2 regions of the Pelosinus sp. sgz500959 genome follow, and region 1 is predicted to be linked to the other one. Evidence: riboswitches for the same ligand, from Rfam matches in the RefSeq annotation. Region 1 holds a riboswitch; the other holds the start of a gene.

Region 1 (7,634 bases):
ATACTATTTTCTTTTTCATTGGATTATTTGTTTTGGTAGGTGGTCTTGAAGTCACAGGAATTATTCATATGGTCGCACAATGGGCGATGGATGTAACTCACGGTAATGTGATCATGATGCATTTTTTAATACTTTGGCTATCAGCAATTGGTTCAGCCTTTGTCGATAATATTCCCTTTGTTGCTACTATGATTCCTTTGATCAAATCAATGGGCGAAATCGGCAAGATGGATGTAACCTCGCTCTGGTGGACTTTATCTCTTGGTGCATGTTTGGGTGGAAACGGAACTCTCATCGGTGCTTCAGCCAATGTAGTCGTTTCAAGCCTAGCTGCAGCCCATGGACGGCCCATTTCCTTTATGGGCTACATGAAAATTGCTTTTCCTCTGATGATCTTATCGATCATTATTTCCAATATTTATATTTACTTTGCTTATTTATTATAAAAATTACTTCTTAATTTTCATGGACAAAATAATAAATTTACTTATACAATAGATTACAATGTGAAAAATGATCTGAAAGGTGGTTCTTTATGAAAAAAACTGTAGCACATTCAGAAGTACATATTTCCAAACTCATTAGTCCAAGTCCGAAATATCCAACAGGACGTGTACATGCAGGAGAAATTATGCAGCTTATGTATGATACTGCACGACAAGTTGCAACTAAACATGCTGGTACAAATGTGACAGCAATCCGTGTTGATGAGATGCTTTTTCTTCATCCCTTGCGTGTGGGAACTGTTCTTACTTGCCACGCCTATCTAACATTTACTGGTAAAACATCTATGGATATTGAGGTCAATCTTTATGTAGAAGGTTTAGAGCCCTCAAAAGCGGCTCTTACATCTTACTTTACCATGGTTGCCTTAGACGAACATCACCAACCAACTACAGTACCAGGATTAAAATTAACGACTGACTCCGAAAGAATTAAATTTGAACAAGGAAAACAACGCTATGCGTTACACCACACCGTTGCAAAAAACATTCTTCTATGACTCTGATCCGAGACGTTTTGTAAAAATATGAAAAAATATAGTTGTTAAAAGAGAAATTGCCCTTACTATTGACGCAAGGGCAATTTTTTTATTGATTCTTAGAAAAATTTCAGAAGAGATTATTCTCTACAGTCCAAGGGGTAACCCTATTTCTCCCTGCTATTTTACTTTGATACATAGCTTTATCTGCTTTTTTTAATAAATCGAATATCATATCACCATCTTCAGGGAAAGAAGAAACTCCTGCACTAAATGTAATTGTAGTTTCATGGTCTCCCTTTCCAATAAATGTTTTGTTTTCAATTATTCTTCTTAATTTATTAGCAAACTCTACTGCCTGTTTTTTATCTGTCTCTGGTGCAAGTATAACAAATTCCTCTCCGCCAAACCTACCAATAGAATCTGATTTTCTACAGAATTTTTTTAACACTTGTGCAAAATCAAATAAAAGTTTATCTCCAAGTAAATGTCCATGAGTATCATTAAAATGTTTAAAATTATCAATATCAATAAAAATAATACTCATTTCAGTCAAATGTCTTTTCGCTAAGGATAAATTTTTTTCAAATATAACATTTAAAGCATTCTTATTATAGATATGGGTAAGACAATCATGCATGGTTTGTTTTTGCAGTACATCAACTAATTTGAGAATTTTTATTGCTTCACAAACCTGTAAACCAAACATTTTGAGCAAAAATATTTCTTGAGTAGAAAATGGATCGACTTTTTTCCTTGCAACAGTGATACATCCTGTACTCATCTCTTTCCCTTTCAGTGGAACGCTGACAACAGATCGTATACCCTCTTCACGAAAAATTGCCCTGTTATTACAATCCATCACTCGAGTAATATCAGCATGTACAAAGGGTTTACTATCAGCTACCACATGACCAATAATTCCCTCACCAAGTTGGATCGAAGACTTGGATAGATAGATTTCAGAAAGTCCATACGCCCTAATAATTTTAAGTTTTCCACTTTCTATATCAAAATCTCTTATAGCAACAGCATCAGCATTTGTGATAAGAATCGTCGTTTGAATAATATAATCTAAAATATCATCCATCTCAATACCGTCGACTAACCGTTGTGAAATAAAAAACATTTTTTCTAAAGTTTCATCACTAGGTAGGACTGAAAACATCTCTACACCTCATACATTCTGATTTTAGCGACCAAAATTTTAATTATTTTCTTCTTCACCATTTTCTAAATTTTCCCTATTAATAATTTCAATTTCTTTGTAAAGCTCAAAAACATCGCAAATTAACTCATCTATTTCCATTTCATTGATATGATCTTCAGCTTCTTCTTGCTCGTTAATAAAAAATCCCCCTCAAAAAAAAAACTACCAGGCACATCAAATCATGATGCAACCTGGCAGTCATAGAATCATACTATCGTTAGACCCAAGGCTTTGCGTCCCTGCCTTTCGGAAGGTTTGCTTATAATTCAATTTTATAAGTATCAAAAATACTTCTTATTGGACTTTATTAAGTATAATTCAATATCCAACTATATTCTATTATCCCTGTAAGCTAATTTTTTAGCGAAAACATAAGAAATCTTTATCCTCAAACAAAATTTACCATTACTTTTTAATGTTTTTTTATAAATTGACTAATACTATATAATTTTAATGCCACTGCAAGAGCTAAACGTGTCTCGAATAAATCAATCGATACTCCTAAGATTTTTTCAATACGTTGTTTGCGAAAAATCACTGTTTTAGGATGGAGAAACATTTTTTCTGCTACTCTTTTCAAAGTTGAACTTTTTAAAATTTCATCCAAGGTAATTAGAAAATTTGTCCCCTTATCTTGATCATAACTGATGAGTTTACCAAGTTGTTCTCGTATAAATTCATCCGAACTTTCATTTCCTATACTTCGAACGAGAAGCTGTAGAATCCCCAAATCTTTATAATGATAGGTCCCTTCTAATTTCTTACCATGGCATTGGGCTGCAACGGTAGCACTCCATGCTTGCCAATAAGCTTTACGAAAACTATCAAAACCCCTTTGTACGCTACTAATTCCAACCATAACTTGTAACTGAGGATTATTTTTTTTGATTTTTTCTAGTAAAAAATCAGCAAAAAAAAGACTACGTTCTTCATTTTCTTCCTGCTTTTCAATATAATGATAGATAATCCCTATATTATTTTTACACTCCCAGACAACATACTCTTTACTCTCACTCAATATTTCTATTATAAAATTTTTTTCTTTTTCGTTATCAACGAAGCTTTCACTCACTAATAAACAACAAAATAATGGACGTGAAAGGTCAATGCCCAACTTTTTCATGGAACGGCTGACAATTTCATTGACCTGTATACTTCCTGTGATAATATCATTTAAAAAATCACTTCTACGTCTTAATTCATAGAGAAAATTTAATACATTCTCAGCCTGTTTACGATCAGTAATATCATGCAACGTACCTAAAGTACCTATTATGTTTTCCTCTTTATCCATCCTAGGTCGCATATAGATCTGTGCCCACCGCAATTCACCTTTTCTAGTGCAATAACGAATTTCATAACGACAATATTTTTTGTCTCCTCGTATGACAGCTAAGAACTGTTTTTGCTGAAAATCTCGATCATCTGAACTTATATAATTCAAAAAGTATTTTCCTAAACTTTCTTCGCGACTAAAACCTGTAAGTTTCGTCCAAGTAGGGGTTAAAAAAGTCCATAATCCATTTTTATCAGTCTGAAAGATAACACCTTTCATATTATCAATAATGGCCTTGTATTTTTTCTCTATATGTACAAGTTTACTTTCAAGATTATTGATATGTAGTACTAATTTGTTCTTAGACTCTCGACAATTACTTTTAATCTCTTCACTACATGTGATGCCACATTCAAAATCTTTACTAATTTGTTTTCCCCTATTATCCAAAAGGCATCTCTCCTTCTGAGTTGTTAGCGATACTGAATTAACTACTCTTACCAGAAATTATGAATTAATCTTATTTCTTCTTTTACTTAAAATACATACTCTTTCATTGCTTATGATATTATACTACTATCTGGTAAAATTCCATAGCTTTTGCCACTATGTCTTGATAAAAAATTAAGAAAAGACTTGGCTTGTGCCAAGTCTTCAGACGCAGGCAGAAGCCTTAGCCGTTCTTACTTGTAATCGAGAAAGTGTTATACTTTCTGATTACGTAAAGAAAGGCGAGGTAATCGCTACCTCGCCTTTCTTTAGTTTGTAATTAATAGTTTACTCTTTTTAAAATAATAATAATCTACAAAGTTTTTGTATGTTTCACGCGATAGTTCTTAATCATTCCCACTCCATTTTCAATTAGAACGAAAAGAACTGGGATTAAAAAGATTCCAAGAGTTGTCGCTGCTAGCATACCACCTACAACCGCTGTCCCCATGGAATTTCTCGCACCGGCACCAGCGCCAGTAGCAATAACCAGAGGCAAACATCCAATAATAAAGGCTAGTGACGTCATTATGATTGGACGCAAGCGTAATTTAGCCGCTTCAATGGCTGCCGAGACTGGATCCATTCCTCTATCTACCCTAACTTTCGCATATTCTACAATTAGAATAGCATTTTTAGCTGCTAATCCAATCAGCATAACCATACCAATTTGCATGTAAACATCATTTTGTAAATTACGTACATATTGGAACAAGAATGCACCGAATATCCCCGTCGGAACTGATAAGAGAACAGCAAATGGAATACCAAAACTCTCGTAAAGAGCTGCCAAACATAAGAATACAAATAACAAAGCAAAACCAAAGACAAAAGGAGCACGGCCTGCTGATATTTTTTCCTCACGACTCTGATCAGCCCACTCATAACTAAAATCAGTTGGCAAGGTTTGTGCTGCCACTTCTTCGAGGGCCGCTAAAGCTTGCCCTGAGCTATAGCCAGGTGCTTGGTTACCACCTACCTGAATGGCTCTATATCCATTATATCGTTTAATAACTGGCGGAGCCGTAATTGTTTGTGGTTTTAATAAAGTATTGAGTGGTATCATGGCTCCCGAAGAACTACGAACGAAGAAGAAACGTGTATCTTCTACATCATTACGAAATTTTTCATCCGCCTGCATGACGACTTTATAGGTTCTACCAAAACGGTTAAAATCATTGACCTGCACACCGCCAAGGAAAGTCTGTAAAGCAGTAAATACGTCTTTTACTGGAACACCTAACTGCTCTGCCTTCTCTCGGTCTACGTCAAAACGATAACCAGGAGTATCAATGCCAAAGGTAGAATAAATCATACCAATTTCTGGACGTTTACGAGCAGCAGCCATAAATTCCTTAGAAATTTTATCCATCTGTTCAATGGTATTGCCGCCTTTATCTTCGATCATTAAGGTAAAGCCACCTACGGTACCAATACCCGGTAATGAAGGAGCATTAAAGGAAACGACTCTGGCTTCTGGAACATGAGAACCATTCATCAGAACTTTCATAACTTGATCTTGAACACCAAGTCCAGGGGCCATACGTTCATCCCAAGAATCAAGTCTTGTGAAAATAATCGCTGAATTAGCTTTTGCTGCACCAGCTAAAATATCATAACCTTGTACGATAATCGCATCTGTTACCCCTGGCTGTTTACGTATATCGTCTGCAATTTTATTAGCTACATTCGCAGTACGATTCGCACTTGCCGCCTCTGGTAAGCTGATACTTGAAATAAAGTACCCTTGGTCCTCACTTGGCACAAAAGAAGATGGTACAAGTTGAAATAGTTTACCAGTGACAAGTAATAAAACTGCTAAAAATACAACACCTAGAGCAGACCGTTTAATAAACTTTGCCAAACCTTTACCGTATCGCTCTACCGTTGCCTCAAATAGATCATTAAATTTGTTAAAGAATGTTTCTAAGATACCTGAATGAGCATTTGGATCATGAGGCTTTAAGACCAATGCACAAAGAGCTGGCGTTAAGGACAAAGCCACAATAGCCGATAAAGCCATTGATACTGCAATTGTTAAGGCGAACTGTTTGTATAAAACACCTGTTGTTCCACCAAAAAAGGCTACAGGAATAAATACAGATGCTAGTACAAAGGCAATCGCAACAACTGGGCCAGATACTTCACTCATGGCCAACTTAGTTGCATCTTTCGGACTCATACCATTATAGCGCATGTGATGTTCTACTGCTTCAATTACAATAATCGCATCATCAACTACGAGTCCAATGGCCAAAACCATCGCGAAAAGAGTTAGGGTATTAATTGAGAACCCCATCACCATAAATGCACCAAAAGTTCCGATTAAGGAAACTGGAATAGCCAGCATAGGGATGAGAGTTGCACGCCAACTTTGTAAAAACAAAAATACAACTAATAATACTAATAGTAGTGCTTCTGCAAAAGTTTTAGCAACTTCTTTCATGGATTCTCGTACAAATTTCGTATTATCAACGACTGAAAAATAAGAAACATCTGAAGGGAATTTTTTTGATGCTTCTTCCAATGCTTGCTGTACCTTGGTAATCGTTTCTAAGGCATTGGCATCTGTGGTCAGCTGAACTGCAAATGCAACTGCTTGATCACCATTAAGGAAAGCTTGAAAGCCATAGTCTTTGCCACCCATCTCAACTGTGGCTATATCTTTTAGACGAATAAAGTTATTATCCTTGGAACTAATAATGATATTTTCAAATTCACTTGGTTCGGTCAAACGACCTTGTACCCGTGCGGAATATTGAAATTCTTGCTGAGCAGCCGTTGGTCTTTGACCAATGGTTCCTGCTGGCGCCTGGACATTTTGTGTCGTAATGGCATTAGAGACATCACTCCCTGTCAGTCCTAACTGAGCCATTTTGTCAGGATGCAGCCAGATTCTCATGCCATAATCGGCACCATATTCCATAATATTACCGACACCCTTGATTCTTTTCAAATCTTCAACAAGGTAAATACTACCATAGTTCTTTAGAAAAGTACTATCATAAGTCCCTTTCGGAGAGGATAGAGTAAAAATCAACGAATTATCAGGAGAAACCTTACGAGTCGTAAGACCCGCTGTAGTAACTTCTGTAGGAAGGGATGCATTAGCTTGCGCTACCCGATTTTGAGTTTGTACAGTTGCCATATCAGCATTCTTACTTAAATCAAACTTTGCCGTCAAAGTGTAAGAACCTGAATCGGAGCTAGTGGAAGTCATGGACACCATATCTTCTGTTCCATTAACTTGTAGTTCAATGGATTGGGCCATGGTCTGTTCTACAACTTCAGCATTTGCCCCTGTATAACTACCACTTACACTCACTTGTGGTGGTGTAATTTGCGGATATTGAGCTATTGGCAAATTAAATGCGGAAATTAAGCCAACTAGCGTAATTACAATAGATAACACGATCGCAAAAATGGGACGATCAATAAAAAACTTAGCCACCCGATTACCTCCTATTGCTTCGCCGGAGTTTGTAAATCATCCGGGCCGATCATTATTACCGTTACAGGTGTTCCCGGCGGAGTCTTCATAAAGCCTTCTACGACAATACGATCATTTGCTGTCACGCCTTCATTTACAACCCACATATTACCAACTTTTGTACCCATTTTAACGGCCCGCGTTTCGGTCTTCTCACCTTCGACGACAACCGTAACGAGAGTTTTAT
Region 2 (7,634 bases), on a different contig from region 1:
ATGTCATAAGGTATTGGTACAGGCTCAAGATCTAAAGTACCAGTTGACTCCAATGTCTACCATTATTGAAGGAGAACTTGACCGTATTTTTGAGGTAGTACGTCAGATGCATGAAATTCCTTTCCAATCTGGGGCGCTCCGTGTGGGAACAACGATTAGAATTGATGAACGCCGCGATAAAGAGTTAACTATGGATGGCAAAGTACAGGCAGTTATGGAAAAACTATAATAACGATACTTTAGCGTATTGTTAACCGTGGCATAAAAGATCCTTATTAAAGGGATATTTTATGCCTTTTTAAAAGCCAGCAGTCAATTGCTCTTTTTTTCTTTATCAGCACTAGCTACTGCCCCTTTCCTCACACTACCATACCCTTACACCAATCTCTTCGTATTTCGTGTAAAAGTATAGATTTTCATGTGAAGGTGCGACACCCCTATTTTTTCCCAATTGTGGAGTTTCTGCTAGGCTGATGGAGTTAAGTTCACTGGTTCTATCTCAACTAATTTTTTAAACATTGCATGATACCTCCTAAAATACAATCGACGCTACGGCATTTTGCAAAACTTCTATTATGCTCCAGGCGGCAATTGCGCTAGTACGAGAATAGATATTGAGTTCGATGCGTACTTCTTCACCTTGTATTTTAATCTTGTATTCATCGCCTTTGAAGCCCGGCACGGCTTTGATATTCATGGTTGTATTTTCTGGACCGGCGCTGGCAAGGGCGGTAGCTATTGCCACATTTACCTTGGTTGGCAGAATGGCTATTGCTTCCTTGGTCGTGCCGCAGAATACCTGCTGCGGTGCTGTAATGTCCATTAGTTCATCAGTGAAAAGTGGTGTATTTTTGAGCGAATCCGGCGCTTTCTGTGAGCCGATAAAAGCTGTAATCGAGCTCATCAGCGCGGCTGTACGCAGAACATCAAACCCACCTACGGCACCGCTCGCGATGTATACGCGGCGCTTGTTCTGAGCGGCGGTATTTTTTATTCGTTCATAAAATTCACGGTCGGCAAAGGCGCCAATTGACAGCACAACGAAATTTGAACCGCCTTTCAATATTGTTTCGCTGTAGTCCTGTACGCTTTTTACTGATGCAGCTTCAGCCGTAAAATCCGGCTTCATCGCCATAAGTTCATCAATATCGGCACAGGCCTTGCAGCCGTGGCGTTCAGCGAATGCTTGCGCACGACCATAGTCTCTTCCCAGCACAGCAACGAGTTGATATTCCGGCAGATAGCCGTCCTTCAATGCATTAGCTACGATTTCATTAAGATAACCGCAGCCGATAAGTGCTAGTTTAAAATTCCCCATGGTATACCTCTTTTCAAGTTTATTTTATGCCTTCTTAAAAATACGTTTTAGCTAAATATTCATTGATCATTGCTTGGATTTCCTAGGCATCAATCGGTTTTGTGAGTGTCAAGGGGGGGCTAGTGCAAAAAACAAATCGATTCTATAATCTTACCACAAACTTGAAAATATAGGTAAAAAATTCACAAAATTTATTTAAATGGAAACATTTCGACTTCGAGATTATAATTTTATGTGTTCGCTGCTATCTAAAGTATCCACTCAGTTAGCGAATGCTTATGGATATGATGCAGAAGAAAGGATTGAAACCTTACCTATTGATATAAAGTTTTGCCTGCTATTGACGATATAATATCATATCAGTTTTCCATTCCCCATTCGGCCATTGTGTTGATGAAATATCAACATTTCTATGCATTGTTTAAGCTTTATGGGTTAAAATATTAATAGAGGAGGTGATATTAAATGTCAATGAAAAAGAAAGAAGAAGAGTTTGATGCTTCCACTAATAAATTTGAAGTTGCAAAAGAGCTTGGCATCCCTTTAAAAGGTGAAGGGGAAAATCAAAACCTAACGGCTAGTCAAATGGGTGCTATTGGTGGTCATATGAAGGGTGTCAACGCTAAAAAAGACAAGAAGTAGTAATAACATCTCGCGTAAGTCGCTATTATTTGATTATATATTGTAGTGACTTGCAGAGTTTAAACATAAAGAAAAAGACCGAGGCTTTTAGGAGTTTCGGTCTTTTTCTTTGTTAAAAAATATGAATCTGTTTGATTTTCGCGTATTTGTTCGGTACCTCTATTTCAGGCTTATTTCAAAGGTTTGAGAGCCTTAAAACTGCTGAAAAAACAATTTGCGGAAATTAAATTTTAAATTTACTAACAGCTCTGTTCAGATCCATTGCTAAATGAGCTAGTACTTGGCTGGATGAGGCGATTTCCTCCATTGATGCTGATTGCTCTTCCGTTGCAGCGGATACTGTCTGTGCTTCTCCAGATGCCTTTTTGCTTAGATTATCAATTTGTTTCACTGAATCGACAATCTTCTGACTGCCAATAGCCATCTGCTCTATGGCGACAGATATTTCTTCGGTTTGACCAGATACTTTTGTTACGACATCCGCGATTTCTTGGAATGCTTTTCCGGACGCATTAACGACTTCAGCTCCGAGCTTAACTTCACGAGTACCATCGTTCATGGCTACTACTGCTCTTTCAGTATCACCTTGAATTTCGTTAATTAATGCGGCAATTTGTTTGGCTGCATTTTGGGATTGCTCCGCAAGCTTGCGGACTTCTTCTGCAACTACAGCAAAACCACGCCCTTGCTCACCTGCTCGAGCAGCTTCGATGGCAGCATTTAAGGCCAATAAATTAGTTTGACCAGCAATACCGGAAATAGTATCTACAATTTGACCAATTTCCTTCGATCTTTCCCCTAATCCTGTTACTACCTGTGCCGAAGCAGTAACAGTTTGCTCGATTTGAGACATCTGATTTATCGCTTTATTGATCGAGAGATTACCTATCTTTGCCTTATTAGCGGCCTGAGCTGATTGCTCAGATACTTGATTGGCATTAACAGCAGCTTGCTGAATATTAGTCGCTATTTGCTGCACCACGGAAGATGTGTCTTCAGCGACTCTTAATTGTTCTTCTGCACCATGTGCCACATTGTTAATGGACACGGCAACCTGATTTGCTGCCTGGGCTGATTCTTCCGCACTAGCGGTAAGTTCTTCCGACGACGCAGCGACTTGCGCGCAAGAATCGACTACACTGCGGATTAGTTGTCGCAAATTTTCCAGCATAGTATTAAAACCCGCAGCTAATCTGCCGATCTCGTCGCGTCTCTGGATGTCAAGCGACGATACAGCAAGATTCCCCTCTGCAACTTCTCTTATTTTCCCTAATATCAATTGAAGCGGCTTTAATAGACGCCCTAAAAAGATTGTAGCAATAATAATGACTATAATGAGCACAAAGGTTGAAACCCCGATAATTTGGGCGATGATTGTCTGGGTGACTTTTTCCATAAGAGTCGTGGGGATGCCACTAAAGATCATGCCGATCACTTTGCCATTGGCTCCCACAAGCGGTCCATAGGCAGAAGTGTAGTTTTTTCCTTGGATTTCGTTAGTGCCGACATATACCTTTCCTTCTTTTAATACGGTCTGAATGATAGCCGAATTGTCAAGGGGGGTGCCACTCAACCGATTTCCGTCCGCACCTGTAATCGTCGTTGCCACTCTATCATTCTCTAAAAACAACGTAAATTCAGCCCTAAACATTTTTTTTGCTTGGTCAACAATCTCATTTTGACTGATGACATAGCCGGTGGAAATAACCCCGACTAAAGCCCCTGTTTCATCGTACAACGGTGCCCCTGCTCGCACCGAAAGCTTGACTACTTTCCCTTCCTCAATGCCTACAAAGGATTTTCCGGAGATAGCCTGGGATACATTGACCTGATTGGCGATGTTATCATCGGCCTTGGGGATTTTCCCCGGTTCGTGAGTCCGCATTATGACAAAACCTCTAGGATCGGTGATGAGCATGTAATCTAGTTTGCTTTCCCGCATCAGCGGCGTGGTCATGGCAAACAGCGCCTGAGCATCACGCCGTTTGGCAGCGTCGATGATCTGCTGATTCCTCGAAAGAGCACTAGCATGCCCGAGGGCATTGGCCTTATAAATATCAAACATTTCTATCATACCACGGTAACGCTCATCCACGTTCTCGCAAGCATCTTTCTGTAAATAAGATTGGGTAGTATATACTGCAAATCCAGAAATAAAAAAGGCGCTGACGACCAAACTAACCGCAATCCCAACTACTAGTTGAAACTGAATACTACTCCTATCTATCTTAGTAATTGTCTTTAAGCTAGTAATCCATTTCATATTGTAAAAAATCTCCTTTGTTAAAAACAAATTATACCCTCATTATAAATAAAAAAAAGTAGCATCTCATACCGAAAATGCTACTTGCAATTAAAAATTGGAAGCAACCTGGCAATCATAGATTTTTAAATCCCTTAGACCCATGGCTTTGCGTCCCTGACTTTCGACAGGTTTGCCCAAATATGTTATTTTTTTATTACATTATATTACACCATATTACATATATAGTCAATCAAGAGAAAGACGATACAAATCCACGGATATTGTAAATGTTAAACTACGATATCCTAAATTCATACTATTCTTATCCACAAGTTAAATTTTGTCTACTTCTCGAGCCACTTATCAATTAATTCAATAAACTTATCTAAATCAATCGGTTTGGAAATATAATCATCCATGCCAGCTGCCAGGCATTTTTCCCGATCCCCTTTTAATGCATACGCCGTCATTGCTATAATTGGCGTATGAAAAAGTTTCATCGCGTTCTCCTTTTCTCTAATTATAGCTGTTGCAGAATAACCATCCAAATACGGCATATTGATATCCATTAAAATGATATCAATATCCTCTTTTTCAAATACCTCTATCGCTTCCTTACCATTTTCCACTACAATAACATTAAAATCATTTTTTTCTAATAGTATCGTTACCACATTTCTACTTACTCCATCATCTTCAGCAAGTAATACCATTTTAGGTTTTAAATTTTTAGACTGAATAAGTTCGCGCCGGACAACAGCTTGCTTACCCACTTCAAATTCATCATCCATTCCAAATTCGGCTGTAAAAAAGAAACTACTTCCTACTCCCTCCTTACTTTTTACCCCTATTTCTCCATTCATAAGTTCAATTAGTTTTTGAGAAATCGCAAGTCCAAGTCCCGTTCCACCAAATTGTTTCGTATGAGAATCATCGATTTGACTGAATCTTTTAAATAATTTATTAAGTTTTTCATCAGCAATTCCAATTCCAGTATCAGTGACCACAAACTTTAAATTCACTTTATTATTATATTTTTTCTCAATATCAACATCGATTACGATTTGACCATGTGATGTAAATTTAACGCCATTACCGACTAAGTTGGAAAGTACTTGTCGTAAACGAACACAATCACCGATAAGCCTATGGGGTATTCCCTTGCCCATATTTAACTTAATACATAACCCCTTTTGCTCAGCTGCAATATTAAATAACTCTACAACTTCATGCGTTGTTTCCCAAATGTCAAATATCACCTCTTCCAATTCAATTTTACCTGCTTCAATTTTCGAATAGTCCAGAATATCATTTAGTACGCGGAGTAGCGCCATAGTTGATGTTTTTACAATAGTTAGATATTGCCGTTGTTTTTCTTGTAAATCCGTCATTAATGTGATATCAGTCATCCCAATAATTCCATTCATTGGTGTTCTGATCTCATGCGACATATTCGCAAGGAAATTGCTTTTTGCAACGGTAGCACGTTCAGCTTCTTCTTTCGCTTTTAAAAGTGATTTCTCGGCTGATTGCCTTTCCATAATTTCTTCTTCTAACGCCGCATTTATATCCGTCAGTTCGTAATTTAGTTTGCTAAGTTCCTCCTGTATATCCTGCCGTTCTATGATCTCCTCTTCCAATGTCTTATTGAGAGCCTGTAACTCTTGTGTTCTCTCCCCGACAAGTATTTCTAGTTTTGTATTGAGCAATCGTTGCTTTGCTGCCCGATTAACCAGCAAACCACAAATGACCACAATGAGAAAGTTAAATAGTGAAGCACCAAGAATATAGGAATGCTTACGTTTTTCAAATAAGGCCAGAGCCACATTTGTCGTCTTTCCAATCGCAAATAGCAGGGGATAATCCGGCATTATGCGATAGCTGACTATACGGTGGATTCCGTCGAGGACATCATTTGTTATGTATGTGCCATAAGGGCGGCCGGTTTGAACGTTTTTCCAAAGTGGACTACCATAGACGTTTTGACCAATCTCCAAATTATCGCCAGATTGACGTGCTCGAACGATCCAGTCCGTGCCAACCAAAGCAATTAATTGATCTTCACCAAGATCCATCTTCTTGTAAAATGAACGCAAATAATCCACTTTCAAACCGACATAGACTATCCCGCCAAATGATCCATCCGGTTTGTTGATTCTCCGACTCAGTGGAATGGTAGGCTGTCCTGACGCCTCGAGTTTGATTGGCGGGGCGATGTACAATGTATCAACAGCGGAGTCGCAATGGACTTGAAAGTATGACCGGTCAGAGTAGTTCAGTATAGAGAGCCCCTTAACGAAACTTCCAACTAGGAAACCCTGTTCGTTGTAGATGGCCACTTGATTACGGGTCGAATCATTTCCTCCATTCTCCAAGTAGTCGACAACGACCGGGCTGGTAAGGCCATCTTCTTCATAAGCTTTTCTAAGGTTGATCAAATCTTTATCCGCATCAGCAACGATTCTTCGTACATGCTCTTCAAAAGCTATGCCTAGATTCATTGTTTCCCGAGAAATTTCTTCAATCGTCCTGTCGTATTCATAGCTAATTTGGTAGCAAACAAATATCCACAGACTGCTGGTCAAAAAAACTCCTGTTAGGATAATTATCCCTGTATATCTAGACAATCGTCGTTCTTTGATATTCTTAACCAAATCCCAAAAATTGGATGATTTCAAAACATCCCCTTCTTTCGTTAAACAATTTTACGAAATCTTTATTTGGGTACTAAATAACTTGCGAAGACGATTTTTTAACCAGAATGAATTACAATCTTTTATTACATAAAATGTAATAATCCTCTTTAACAACGTAGAACTCGGACTGACCTCAAAGTAAATTATCACATCAATATATTCTAAGATATTTGATGCAGCAAAAAATAGAGCGTTATGTTATAGAATAATAAATCTACTTGATTTATCATATTTCCTAAACAATTCTGTCAAAAGAAAAATAATACCTTCTTTTTTTGCTTAATTTGTCAGACTTTCTTTATTTATGAAAAAATCTGAGCAAAATGGTTACAAGCCACCCTAATCGGCATTCTGCTTTACCTATTCGTCTACTCTAGAAAACTTAGGAACTAATCTTCTGCCCCAAAAAGCTGTTATCTGCTCCGCCAGAGAGAAATATAATTGTATGTCCAGTCAAATAACTTCCATATTTTAATGGGTGCCATTTTACAAATCCCACTGCACCTTTTCGCAAAATACCTCTCTATTTCGGTGTAAAAGTATGAGTTTCACGTAATTGTTCACGACACCCCTAACGTAAAAAATCGCCCAAACCTAAGGGGCTGTTGGCAAAAGGGTAGTCGAGAAAGATCTCGGCTACCCTTTTGTCAACAGCCCCCTAAGTTTGAGCGAATATAAATATACACTTGTAAAATTAACTAAAACCTCCGAGAGTTCGCCAATACTGGTTATC

The links. A riboswitch is a leader RNA that binds a small molecule or an ion and turns the genes downstream of it on or off. The one in region 1 is predicted to bind cyclic di-GMP.
Region 2: linked by a shared signal. The riboswitch ahead of ACAN52_RS20555 (methyl-accepting chemotaxis protein) and the one ahead of ACAN52_RS19780 (diguanylate cyclase) in region 1 are both predicted to bind cyclic di-GMP.

The regions. Positions count from the first base shown of each region.
Region 1 is NZ_JBGJZL010000018.1:18,724-26,357, forward strand. It holds gene ACAN52_RS19770 (sodium:proton antiporter) at 1-446, shown strand, start outside; gene ACAN52_RS19775 (acyl-CoA thioesterase) at 536-1,003, shown strand; gene ACAN52_RS19780 (diguanylate cyclase) at 1,113-2,150, opposite strand; cyclic di-GMP riboswitch class I at 2,375-2,462, opposite strand; gene ACAN52_RS19785 (PAS domain S-box protein) at 2,605-3,918, opposite strand; gene ACAN52_RS19790 (efflux RND transporter permease subunit) at 4,271-7,408, opposite strand; gene ACAN52_RS19795 (efflux RND transporter periplasmic adaptor subunit) at 7,420-7,634, opposite strand, start outside.
Region 2 is NZ_JBGJZL010000021.1:10,574-18,207, reverse strand. It holds gene ACAN52_RS20570 (MTH1187 family thiamine-binding protein) at 1-229, shown strand, start outside; gene ACAN52_RS20565 (aspartate dehydrogenase domain-containing protein) at 533-1,318, opposite strand; gene ACAN52_RS20560 (small, acid-soluble spore protein, alpha/beta type) at 1,784-1,960, shown strand; gene ACAN52_RS20555 (methyl-accepting chemotaxis protein) at 2,184-4,025, opposite strand; cyclic di-GMP riboswitch class I at 4,323-4,410, opposite strand; gene ACAN52_RS20550 (ATP-binding protein) at 4,550-6,883, opposite strand.